4 regions of the Ewingella sp. S1.OA.A_B6 genome follow, and region 1 is predicted to be linked to each of the others. Evidence: predicted binding sites of a transcription regulator. Region 1 holds the regulator's gene; each other region holds the start of a gene.
The links. The regulator PhoB, encoded in region 1, activates phosphate uptake and scavenging genes when phosphate is short. The targets are predictions, from matches to a motif close to CTGTCATAAAACTGNCNNAT.

Region 1 (3,050 bases):
CTCTCCCCAACCGATTGCTCGCTGGTGACCTGCTCAACAACCTGCGCGAACAGCGTGCGCATCCGCGCCTGACGGTGTTCGTCGGGATCGGTTTCCTGTGCCAGGCGTCGTTCAAACACTTCGCTGACGCTCAGTTCGCTGAGGGTTTCTTTTTCCTGCTGTTCGATGCTGTTAATCCGCTGCTCTTTGCTGCGTCGCAGCAGCACCACTTCCACCGGAAGTTCCGCGGTCAGTGCCTGAATGCGTCTTTGAATGTCACTGAGATAATCCTGAGTGGCGACTTCAATATCGAGCCATACCGGCTTGCCGGTATCGGCACCGGCAAACTGTTTTAACTGCTGTTCGATGTCAGCCAGCGGCCCCTTAATCATCTTCATCGGCTGAAATTGCGGAATTTCCAGAGTGTCGACGGAATTGAGCGTTGCGCCATCGAAATCAAGTAAGTAGACGCTTTTTACTTTGCTCAGTTCGTCAAAGCTCAGTGCAATCGGTGAGCCGCTGTAACGGATGTGTTCGGTTTTTGCCACGCACTGGGCGCGGTGAATATGACCCAGCGCCACGTAATCAACCGGCGGAAAAGCCTGCGCGGGGAAGGCGTCGAGCGTGCCGATATAGATGTCACGTACTGAATCTGAGGTGCTGACACCGACGGTAGTTAGATGGCCGGTAGCGATGATCGGCACCGGCACGCCGAGGCGTTTACGCTCGGCCAGCGCAGCCTGATACAGTGCATCGTAGTGCGCGGCAATGGCTTCCTGTAAGGCCAGCTGTTTATCGCTGCCGGACTGCCCGGCCTGACTGGCGATGAGGTCACGCGGGCGCAAAAATGGAATGGCGCACAGCACTGCGCCGGGCGTACCGTCGCGCTGATTCAGCACTAAAATTTGCTGCGATAAATCCTCGCCTACGGTGGCAATGACCCGTGTGTTGAGGCAGGAGAGCAGTTCGCGTGATTCATTGAGTGTGGCGACGGAGTCGTGATTTCCGGCCAGCACAATCAGCTGACAGCCGGTACGCTGTAACTCCACCACAAAGCGGTTATATAATTCACGGGCATAACTCGGTGGCGAACCGGTATCGAAAATGTCTCCGGCGACAATCACCGCGTCAACCTGATGATTTTCCACCTGTTCCGTCAGCCAGCGTAAAAATTCCTGATGCTCGGCGGCGCGGCTTTTAGTGAAAAAATACTGACCAAGGTGCCAGTCTGAGGTATGGATCAGGCGCATGAAACTCCCGTGGTGAAGTGTGCCGGACGTATTGCCGCAAAGTATAAACGCCAGCGGGTGCGAGTGTCCCCGTTAAATCAGGCACATTTCAGTGACATGACGTAATAATGACGGCTTAACTACACTTAGTTCGGTTGCCGGGGTTATTTCATGCTTTTTAGTCATAAAAACGTCACAAAACTGACGCATAATGCCTCCGCAATCAAACAATTGATCGCTAACCTATTGGCAGGATCTACGATGGCTAGACGTATATTAGTGGTTGAAGATGAAGCTCCGATCCGTGAAATGGTCTGCTTCGTACTGGAACAGAATGGCTATCAGGCCATTGAAGCGGAAGATTTCGACTCGGCGATCGCCCGGTTGATTGAACCTTTTCCCGAGCTTATCTTGCTCGACTGGATGCTACCGGGCGGTTCCGGCATTCAATTTATCAAGCATCTCAAGCGCGAAGCTTTAACGCGTGAAATTCCTGTCATGATGTTAACGGCGCGCGGCGAAGAAGAAGACCGGGTGCGTGGGCTGGAAGTGGGTGCTGACGATTACATAACCAAACCCTTCTCACCGAAAGAGCTGGTCGCGCGCATTAAAGCCGTGATGCGCCGCATTTCTCCGATGGCAGTGGAAGACGTCATCGACATGCAGGGCCTGATCCTTGACCCGTCCTCACACCGCGTGATGGCTAACGAACAGGCGCTCGACATGGGGCCAACAGAATTTAAATTACTGCACTTTTTTATGACGCATTCAGAACGCGTTTACAGCCGCGAACAGTTGCTCAATAACGTTTGGGGCACTAACGTGTATGTAGAAGACCGCACGGTGGACGTCCATATTCGTCGGCTGCGCAAAGCGTTGGAAAGCAGCGGGCACGACCGGATGATTCAAACCGTGCGCGGAACCGGTTACCGTTTCTCAACGCGCTACTGATACCCGTCATACTTCAAGTTGCAGATGCGTTGGCTGCGCTCAGTCACCCGAATCACTTACTTAAGTAAGCTCATCGGGATTTCTTTATTTGCCTCCTTTCTGCAACTCGAATTATTTGGGGTATCTAGCATACTGGTTTGACTTAGTTATAGCGGAGAATCTGTGTGTTAGAACGTCTGTCCTGGAATCGACTGGCCGGTGAACTGTTTCTGTTCTGCTTGCCAGCATTGATCATCGGTATATTCTTCGGCCATTTCGGATGGCTGCTTTTTGCATCGGTTTTGGCGGCGCTGGGTTGGAATTACTATAACCAGCTTAAACTCTCTCACTGGCTTTGGCTCGATCGCAGCATTACCCCGCCCAATGGACGCTGGAGCTGGGAGCCGCTGTTTTATGGCCTCAACCAGATGCAAATGCGCAACCGGCGTCGGCGGCGCGAACTTGGGCAACTGATTAAGCGTTTTCGCAGTGGTGCAGAATCCCTGCCTGATGCGGTCGTATTGGCAACCGAAGAGGGCAATATTTTCTGGTGTAATGGTCTGGCGCAGGAGCTGCTCGGCTTTCGCTGGCCGGAAGATAACGGTCAGCATATTTTCAACCTGCTGCGTTATCCTGAATTCCGCGCCTGGGTGCAGGCCCGCGAATTTGACCGTGCACTGAATCTGCAGCTCAATAATGATCACTACGTTGAATTTCGCGTCATGCCCTATTCTGAAGGACAGTTGCTGATGGTAGCGCGCGATGTGACCCAGATGCGTCAGCTCGAAGGCGCCCGACGTAACTTCTTCGCCAACGTTAGCCATGAACTGCGCACGCCGTTGACGGTGTTGCAGGGCTATCTCGAGATGATGGAAGACGCCAAACTTGAAGAGCCTTTCCGCACCAAAGCGC
Region 2 (3,050 bases), on a different contig from region 1:
GTCATCAATTGTGATGCCGACGATATCCACGGCTTTCGGATTATTAATATAAACCGAGGCGAATGCGGACGGTGACATGCTTAATACCATGTCCAACTTCCCACCGATTAAGCCCTGAATAACGCCGGAGTAATCAGAGGAGTTACGCAGTTTGGTATCGACATTTAATTCTTTATCGAAGAAATCTTTTACGCACTGATTATCGCCGATTTGTTGAGTAGCATTCTGCCCACCCAAAATACCCAAATTAAGTTCCTTGGGTGCATCTTCTGCCATTGTGTGCATCGCGGTCAATGAACCTGCCACCAATACCGCCAGACGTAATAAGTTCTTCATTTAATATATGACCTTGTGTAGAAGGAGATAAAGTTGAGATAAATAAAAATAAAAAATCGTAAAAAAACATGTTTCACTGTTTATTTATTGTGCTTCGCCATCCTCCCCATATAACTGATGAAGAATGTCATCATTTAATTGGTCAGGGTGACCGTCAAATATTATCTGCCCTTTGGCAATACCAATCACCCGCGTACAAAAGTCTTTAACCAGTTCAACTGAATGTAAATTCACCATCACGGCGATATTTTCTTCACTGACTTTTTTAAGCGCATTCATAATACGTAAGGTATTTTTCGGGTCCAGCGAGGCCACCGGTTCATCGGCCAGCAGTATTTTCGGGTTCTGCATCAATGCGCGGCAAATCGCTACACGCTGCATCTGGCCGCCGGAGAGATTCTCAGCACGCTGAAGCGCATGCGGCAGCATATGCAACCATTCGAGCAGCGAGATCGCACGAGCGCGGTCTTCGTCGTCAAACTGGTTAAAAAAGGATTTTAACGTCGAGGTTTGGCTCAGGCGGCCAAGCAACACATTGGTCAACACGTCAAGACGCGGAACCAGGCAGAAGTCCTGGAAAATCATGCCGCAACCCGCGCGCCAGCGGCGCAGAGCCTTACCGGTCAGACCGGCCAGTTGTTGCTGCTCGCCGTTTTCATAGCGGCAAACCACGCTGCCCTCTGACAAGGGAATAGTGCCGTTGAGCACGTGCAGCAACGTCGATTTTCCTGCGCCAGAGCGGCCAATCACGGCAACAAACTCGCCGGCATGCAGGTCAAAGCTGATGTCGTCAAGTACGCGCTGACCGGATTTATAGGATTTCACCAACCCTTTTACGTCGAGCACTTTGTTCTGCTGCTGTGGCCGGGCCTGAGGATATTCAGCCTGTGCCAGCTTAAGTTGAGCTTGCGCCATGATGCTGTCTCTCGGTTGCTTACAGATTATGGTAGTCATTAAGCGCGAGTTTTATGACACATTGATGATGCTTTAATGGCCTTCCGGTGACGTTAAACTTCCCCTGACAGCATTTAAGTCTATGATTATTTCTGGTGCCAATTGCGCTCAAGCGAAAAACGGAAGGAGAAGAAATGAGCATTCATCAGGACAATCAGGGGCTGATTTCGCGTCTGAAAGAGATTGCCGGTAGCCGTCACGTCTTAACAGGCGACAGTAATACGGAACGTTACCGTAAAGGCTTTCGCTCGGGCGGCGGTAAAGCGCTGGCTGTCGTGTTCCCGCAGACCCTGTTGCAACAATGGCAACTGCTGAAAGCCTGCGTCGACGCCGACAAAATTGTCATCATGCAAGCCGCTAATACTGGCCTTACCGAGGGTTCCACACCCAGCGGTGACGACTATGACCGTGACATTGTGATTTTCAGCACCCTGAAGCTCGACCATATTGAACTGCTCGACGGCGGCAATCAGGTGATTGGTTTCCCTGGCAGCACCCTATATAAACTGGAGAAAATCCTCAAACCCTATGGCCGCGAACCCCATTCGGTGATCGGTTCTTCGTGTATCGGTGCCTCGGTGGTCGGCGGAATTTGTAATAACTCCGGCGGTTCGTTGGTGAAACGCGGCCCGGCTTATACCGAGATGGCGCTGTATGCGCAAATCGACGCTCAGGGTGAGCTACAGCTGATTAACCATCTGGGGATCGCCCTGGGTGATACACCGGAACAGATACTGACGCGGTTGGAACAGGGTAATTTCACAGCAGAAGAGATCAGCCACGACCAGCGTAGGGCCTCTGACCATGACTACGCAGAACGGGTACGTGATGTCGAAGCGGATACGCCATCGCGTTTTAATGCCGACCAGCGCCGCCTGTTCGAAGCCTCCGGTTGTGCGGGCAAACTGGCCGTATTCGCCGTGCGCCTCGATACCTTCCCGGCCGAGAGCCAGCAGCAAGTATTTTATATCGGTACCAACAGTACCGCCGTGTTGACCGAATTGCGCCGGCAGATCCTGCGTGATTTCAAAAACCTGCCCGTCGCTGGCGAATACATGCACCGCGACATTTTCGACATCGCCGAAGTCTATGGCAAAGACACGTTCATGATGATCGATAAACTCGGCACCGACAAAATGCCGGACATGTTCAGCGCCAAAGGTAAGTTTGATGCCCACGTCAGCAAAGTGCCGTTCCTGCCCAAAAACTTTAGCGACCGGGTGATGCAGTGTATCAGCAAGGCCCTGCCCAACCATCTGCCACCGCGGATGAAACAATACCGCGACCGCTATGAACATCATCTGCTATTGAAAATGTCCGGTGCAGGAATCGACGAGGCACAGACCTTCCTTAGCCAATTCTTCAGTGAGAATGAGGGCGACTTCTTCGTATGCACCGATGATGAAGGCAAGAAAGCCTTCCTCCACCGCTTCGCCGCCGCCGGTGCCGCCGTGCGTTATCACGCAGTACACGAAAAAGAGGTGGAAGATATTCTGGCACTGGATATCGCACTGCGCCGCAACGACACTGACTGGTTCGAAACCCTGCCGCCGGAAATCGATAATCAACTGGTAGCAAAACTCTATTACGGCCACTTTATGTGCCACGTTTTCCATCAGGATTACATCGTCAGAAAAGGGGCTGACAGTAAAAAACTCAAACACCAGATGCTGGAAATCCTCGACGCCAAAGGGGCCGAGTATCCTGCCGAGCATAACGTCGGGCATCTGTACTTGGCGAAACCGCATCTGAAAGCCTTC
Region 3 (3,050 bases), on a different contig from region 1:
AACGGCAAGAACACCCTGGCGGTGCGTCTCGGGCCGGTGAATGCGCGTCGTTATCACACCATTATTCTCACTGCCGCCACGTTATGTCTGACGATATTCTCCGCTGCCCATTTGCACCACTGGACTGGCTGGCTATTCCTTCTGGCGCTGCCGATGCTGGCAATCCACGTCCACCGCGTGAATAAAGCCAAAACATCGATGGAAGTGCGTCCTTTATTGGAACACATGGTAAAAGCGGCATTACTGGCTAACGTGCTGTTTGCGTTAGGCCTATTGCTCAGTTAACAGGCGGTGCGCAGTTCATACGGCTGGCAAAATATAACAATTGATGATTTTGCCAACACACTTCAGAAAGGGATATACTGAATACTCATGCAGCAACCAGATGAAATCCTATGAAATACGATACCTCCGAACTATGCGATATCTATCACGAAGAAGTGAATGTCGTTGAACCCTTGTTCTCCAACTTTGGCGGACGTACTTCATTTGGCGGGCAGATCACCACGGTGAAGTGCTTCGAAGACAATGGCTTGCTCTATGACCTGCTCGAGCAGAACGGTTTAGGCCGCGTGCTGGTCGTTGACGGTGGTGGCTCGGTGCGTCGCGCATTACTCGACGCTGACCTGGCTGCACTGGCGCTGGAAAACCAGTGGGAAGGCATCCTGATTTATGGTGCTGTCCGTCAGGTGGATGACTTGCAAGACCTTGATATCGGCATTCAGGCAATGGCTGCGATCCCTGCGGGTGCCGCCAGTGAAGGTATTGGCGAAAGTGACATCCGCGTAAATTTCGGTAGCGTGACTTTCTTCACCGGTGACCACTTATATGCTGATAACACCGGCATCATTTTGTCTGAAGACCCGCTCGATATTGAGTAAATCATCTCTTGTGGCTGGGACAGCCCATTAAAAAAGGACGCCGCGGCGTCCTTTTTTAATGGGCCAAAGTCGGGATTCAGACTTCTTCCATTTTACCCAACAGCGCACGCAGACGATCCTGCCATACGTGTTGTTCATCTTTCAGCTGTGCATTTTCACGTACCAAAGACTCATGATTACCGCTGGCATGCTGAACTTCCTGAGAAAGCGTGTTGTTCTGCTCTTTCAGCTCTTCAATTTCCATCTGCAGCAAGGTAATGGTATCAATCGCTTGCTGAACTTTTGCTTCTAATTTCTCAAATACTTCAAATGACATTCTTCGGTCCCCTTATGTTCGCAAGGCGCACATCTTGTAAGTTCTGCCGCATCATCCGGATACGGCTCAAAAATTCTCGCACCGCGCAGATTTTCCTGATATTTCCTGAAGAAAATGCCGTAAAACCCGTCGATGTCTTGAAACACGATTGTATGTAGCCAGTCTTGCCGTGTCTAGCAACATACCTAACCTAAACGCAGTCTGTTGCAATTTTATCGTCAAAACTATCAGCAAATGCTTAAAAAGCACGAGTTGTCGCGAGAATCGCAGGCTAATTTCGCATAACGTTGCCCAGATGCGACGAATAGAACGCCGGCAGAGCGAGAATCAAATAATGAGGAATAAACCGGACTCAAGACCGCTTTCCAGGAGAGAGTGAATGCACAACACACTCGAAATCGCTCATTTTTATGACACAACACGCAAAATTTGATTTCGCTATTTCTCGTTTATGCTCGTTAACGATAAATTCACATTACGTTCTCATTTGATGATGAACGTCTTATTCCGATTACGTTCCAATACTTCTAGTAAGAAAAAATATAACTAACCCTTAACATCATCCTTTATAGGATCCGACTATGAGCCAAACCATGAGTTCCACATTAAAAGGTCAGTGCATCGCTGAGTTTCTGGGCACCGGGCTTATTATCTTTTTCGGTGCAGGCTGCGTTGCCGCGCTGAAGCTTGCCGGGGCAGTTTTTGGTCAGTGGGAAATCAGTATCATCTGGGGGTTGGGTGTGGCGATGGCCATTTACCTAACTGCAGCGATTTCTGGCGCTCACCTTAATCCAGCAGTTACCGTCGCGCTTTGTCTGTTCGCACACTTTGAAGGACGCAAAGTTCTGCCATACATTCTCGCGCAGGTTGCCGGGGCCTTTTGCGCCGCAGCACTGGTTTACGGCCTTTACTACAATCTTTTCTACGATTTTGAACAAACTCACCACATGGTACGCGGTAGCGTAGAAAGCTTAGATCTGGCCGGGGTTTTCTCAACTTATCCAAATCCGCATATAAGTGTTTTCCAGGCATTCTTAGTTGAAACGGTGATCACTGCGATTCTGATGGCCTTAATTCTCGGCCTGACAGATGACGGCAACGGTATTCCACGTGGCCCGCTGGCACCTCTTCTTATCGGTATTTTGATCGCGGTTATCGGTGCGTCAATGGGCCCGTTAACCGGCTTTGCACTGAACCCGGCACGTGACTTCGGTCCGAAGGTATTTGCCTACTTCGCCGGCTGGGGTAAAGTCGCCTTCACCGGCGCCCGCGATATCCCTTACTTCTTGGTGCCTATCTTTGGTCCGCTGATTGGGGCATGCCTTGGCGCCTTCGGTTATAAAGCGCTGATCGGTCGCCATCTACCGTATGAAATTCACGACGCAGAAGAAGCAGCAGCAGAGGCGGCCGCCCAGCAGTCAGCCAAACAACGCAAAGCCTGATCGGCTAAACCGTTCCACAGCACTCTAATTCGTAGGAATATTATTATGTCAGCAGATACGACTCACGAAAAAAAATATATCGTCGCGCTGGACCAAGGTACCACCAGTTCCCGCGCAGTGGTCCTGGACCACGATGCCAATATTATCAGTGTGTCACAGCGTGAATTCGCGCAAATATATCCAAAATCCGGTTGGGTAGAACATGACCCGATGGAAATCTGGGCTTCGCAAAGTTCCGTATTGGTTGAAGTACTGGCGAAAGCCGACATCAACTCAGACCAGATCGCCGGTATTGGTATTACCAACCAGCGTGAAACCACCATCGTGTGGGAAAAAGAGTCCGGCAAACCGATTTATAATGCCATCGTCTGGCAATGCCGTCGCACAGCTGATATATGTGAAAAGCTGAAG
Region 4 (3,050 bases), on a different contig from region 1:
ACGACTGAGCTCCTGCGCGCAGGCCCATGCCGAGCTCCATGCCCACTGGAAATTGTAGCCACCCAGCCAGCCGGTAACATCCACCACTTCGCCGATGAAATACAAACCCGGCACTTTTTCAGCCGCCATGGTTTTTGACGACAGCGCTTTGGTGTCGACCCCCCCCAGTGTCACTTCAGCGGTACGGTAACCTTCGGTACCGTTCGGTTGCACCTGCCAGTTCTGCAATTGATCGACCAGATCGGCCTGTTGCGGCGCATTGAGCTGTTTCAGGGTGACGTCCGGTAGTTGTCCTAAAGTTTGCAGGCACTCCACCAGCCGTTTTGGCAACTGCATTGCCAGGGTATTTTTCAGGCTTTGGTTAGGATGTTCTTGTCGTTGTGAATCAAGAAACCCTGCCAGGTCTACATCAGGAAGTAAGTTAACGCTCACAAACTCGCCAGGCTGCCAATAGCTCGACAGTTGCAAAACAGCCGGGCCGGACATACCGCGGTGGGTAAACAAGATGCTTTCACGGAACACCGTGCCATCTTCGGCGGTCAGTACCGAAGGAACCGATACACCGGACAGTGTCTGAATATGGTCGAGTAGCGGTTTATGCAGCGTAAAAGGCACCAGCCCGGCGCGGGTAGGCAGGACTTTCAGCCCAAATTGCTCAGCCAGGCGGTATCCCCAGGGTGAAGCGCCAAGAGCCGGCATTGATAATCCGCCGCTCGCAACTACAAGTGAGTGAGTACTTACAGTTGAGCCATTAACCTTGATTTCAAAGCCACTTTGGGTTTTCTCTACCTCGGTGATCTCACTACGCAGACGCACATCTACATTACCTTGCGCACATTCGCTTTCCAGCATGGCTACGATTTGCTGCGCCGAATCGTCACAGAACAATTGACCCAGGGTTTTTTCATGCCACGCAATACCATGACGGTTGACCATATCAATGAAATCCCACTGGGTATAACGTGCCAGTGCCGATTTACAGAAATGCGGATTTTGAGAAAGATAAGCCGCCGGTTCGGTATAGAGGTTGGTGAAGTTGCAACGGCCACCGCCGGACATCAGGATCTTACGGCCAATTTTTTTGCCGTTATCCAGCAGCATCACCCGGCGGCCAGCCTGCCCGGTCAGAGCCGCGCAAAACATACCAGCCGCGCCAGCGCCAACGACAACTACATCTACCTGCTCCACATCGGCCTCACTTTTCTTTGAATCTTCAGCTACGTTTATATAAATGGCGTGCCTGGCCTATCGCCGTAAACGCGCTATGGGCGGCGATTGTAAGGTGCGCGGGAGCTCGAAACCAGCCAGTCTGCGCAAACATAGCTATAGTAAGCAAATGTTACATCACATTAAGCAAGTAACATTTTGATTTTAAAGTAATTAGTATTGAATAAGAAAAAGCATTAACTGTTTCTAGTCAAAAAAATGTCATATTTTCCTTTTACCACCCCCCTGTTCTCGCAGATAATGCGCGGCGTTCATGACCACAAACTGGCGTAACAAATATGCTGCATTTATTTGCTGGATTGGATTTCCATACCGGCTCGTTATTGATTCTCGCGTTACTGTTTGTGCTGTTCTACGAAGCTATCAATGGCTTTCATGACACGGCTAACGCAGTAGCTACTGTCATCTATACCCGTGCAATGCGCTCGCAGCTTGCGGTCGTCATGGCAGGGGTATTTAACTTCCTTGGCGTTATGCTCGGTGGTTTGAGCGTGGCTTATGCCATTGTTCATTTACTGCCAACGGATTTATTACTCAATGTCGGTTCCACTCACGGTTTGGCCATGGTGTTCTCCATGCTGCTGGCTGCCATCATCTGGAATCTCGGCACCTGGTATTTTGGCCTGCCGGCCTCCAGTTCTCACACACTCATCGGCGCCATTATCGGTGTTGGTCTGACCAATGCATTGGTTACCCACAGCTCAGTGGTCGATGCGTTAAACATTCCGAAGATGATTGGTATTTTCGCGTCATTAATCATTTCTCCGCTGGTCGGAATGATAATGGCTGGTGCCATGATTTTCGTGCTGCGCCGCTACTGGAGTGGCACCAAAAAGCACGCACGAATTCACCTGACGCCAGCCGAACGAGAAAAGAAAGACGGTAAGAAGAAGCCACCATTCTGGACGCGTATCGGCCTGATTCTGTCCGCCATTGGTGTCAGCTTCTCGCACGGCGCTAACGACGGCCAGAAAGGTATCGGCTTGATTATGCTAGTGCTGATTGGTGTGGCTCCTGCAGGCTTCGTGCTGAACATGAGCGCCACCGGTTACGACATTACCCGTACCCGCGACGCCGTGACGAATCTGCAGCAGTTCTATCAGCAACATGGTAATGCCTTACCGCACGTGGTAGCGCTGACCCCCATCGTACCCACTCCGGATGAAGCAGCGGCAGACGCGGCAGATACTCAGAAAGAGAAAGTGTTCCATTGCGACAGCTCTCACGCGATGGATGCGATTGAACGCACTCAAACGCTGCTGGCTAATCTGCAATCTTACAGCGACCTGTCGCCAGAGCAGCGCAGCCATATGCGTCGCCTGCTGATGTGTGTAGCGGATACCGCAGACAAAGTAGCCAAGCTGGATGAAACCACGGCAGAAGAGAAACGCTTCCTGGGCAAGCTGAAAGGCGACATTCTGCAAACAGTAGAATATGCCCCCATCTGGATCATCATCGCTGTCGCCCTGGCGTTGGCGCTGGGTACCATGATTGGCTGGCGACGCGTTGCGACCACTATCGGTGAGAAAATTGGTAAGAAAGGGATGACTTACGCACAGGGCCTGTCGGCGCAGCTAACCGCCGCCGTGTCGATTGGTGTCGCCAGTTATACCGGAATGCCCGTTTCCACAACCCACGTGCTCTCTTCTGCTGTTGCTGGCACCATGCTGGTTGACGGCGGTGGCGTACAGAGTAAAACCGTGAAAAGCATCGCTATGGCATGGATCTTAACCCTGCCGGTATCGATTGTACTTTCCGGCTTGCTGTACTGGATTGCGCTGAAATTGATTTAAATTTAGTCAGTTGAAATAAAAAAGGCGGCT

Region 2: the regulator PhoB is predicted to act here: its motif matches at 1,292-1,311, upstream of phnC (phosphonate ABC transporter ATP-binding protein).
Region 3: the regulator PhoB is predicted to act here: its motif matches at 1,595-1,614, upstream of ACMV8I_RS17920 (MIP/aquaporin family protein).
Region 4: the regulator PhoB is predicted to act here: its motif matches at 1,415-1,434, upstream of pitA (inorganic phosphate transporter PitA).

Annotation. Positions count from the first base shown of each region.
Region 1 is NZ_JBLJFK010000002.1:250,012-253,061, reverse strand. It holds gene sbcD (exonuclease subunit SbcD) at 1-1,229, opposite strand, end outside; gene phoB (phosphate response regulator transcription factor PhoB) at 1,470-2,159, shown strand; gene phoR (phosphate regulon sensor histidine kinase PhoR) at 2,324-3,050, shown strand, end outside.
Region 2 is NZ_JBLJFK010000001.1:206,096-209,145, reverse strand. It holds gene phnD (phosphonate ABC transporter substrate-binding protein) at 1-336, opposite strand, end outside; gene phnC (phosphonate ABC transporter ATP-binding protein) at 421-1,251, opposite strand; gene dld (D-lactate dehydrogenase) at 1,425-3,050, shown strand, end outside.
Region 3 is NZ_JBLJFK010000012.1:85,006-88,055, reverse strand. It holds gene ACMV8I_RS17935 (1,4-dihydroxy-2-naphthoate polyprenyltransferase) at 1-285, shown strand, start outside; gene rraA (ribonuclease E activity regulator RraA) at 396-881, shown strand; gene zapB (septal ring assembly protein ZapB) at 958-1,197, opposite strand; gene ACMV8I_RS17920 (MIP/aquaporin family protein) at 1,779-2,639, shown strand; gene glpK (glycerol kinase GlpK) at 2,685-3,050, shown strand, end outside.
Region 4 is NZ_JBLJFK010000009.1:123,192-126,241, forward strand. It holds gene ACMV8I_RS16210 (BaiN/RdsA family NAD(P)/FAD-dependent oxidoreductase) at 1-1,188, opposite strand, end outside; gene pitA (inorganic phosphate transporter PitA) at 1,506-3,020, shown strand.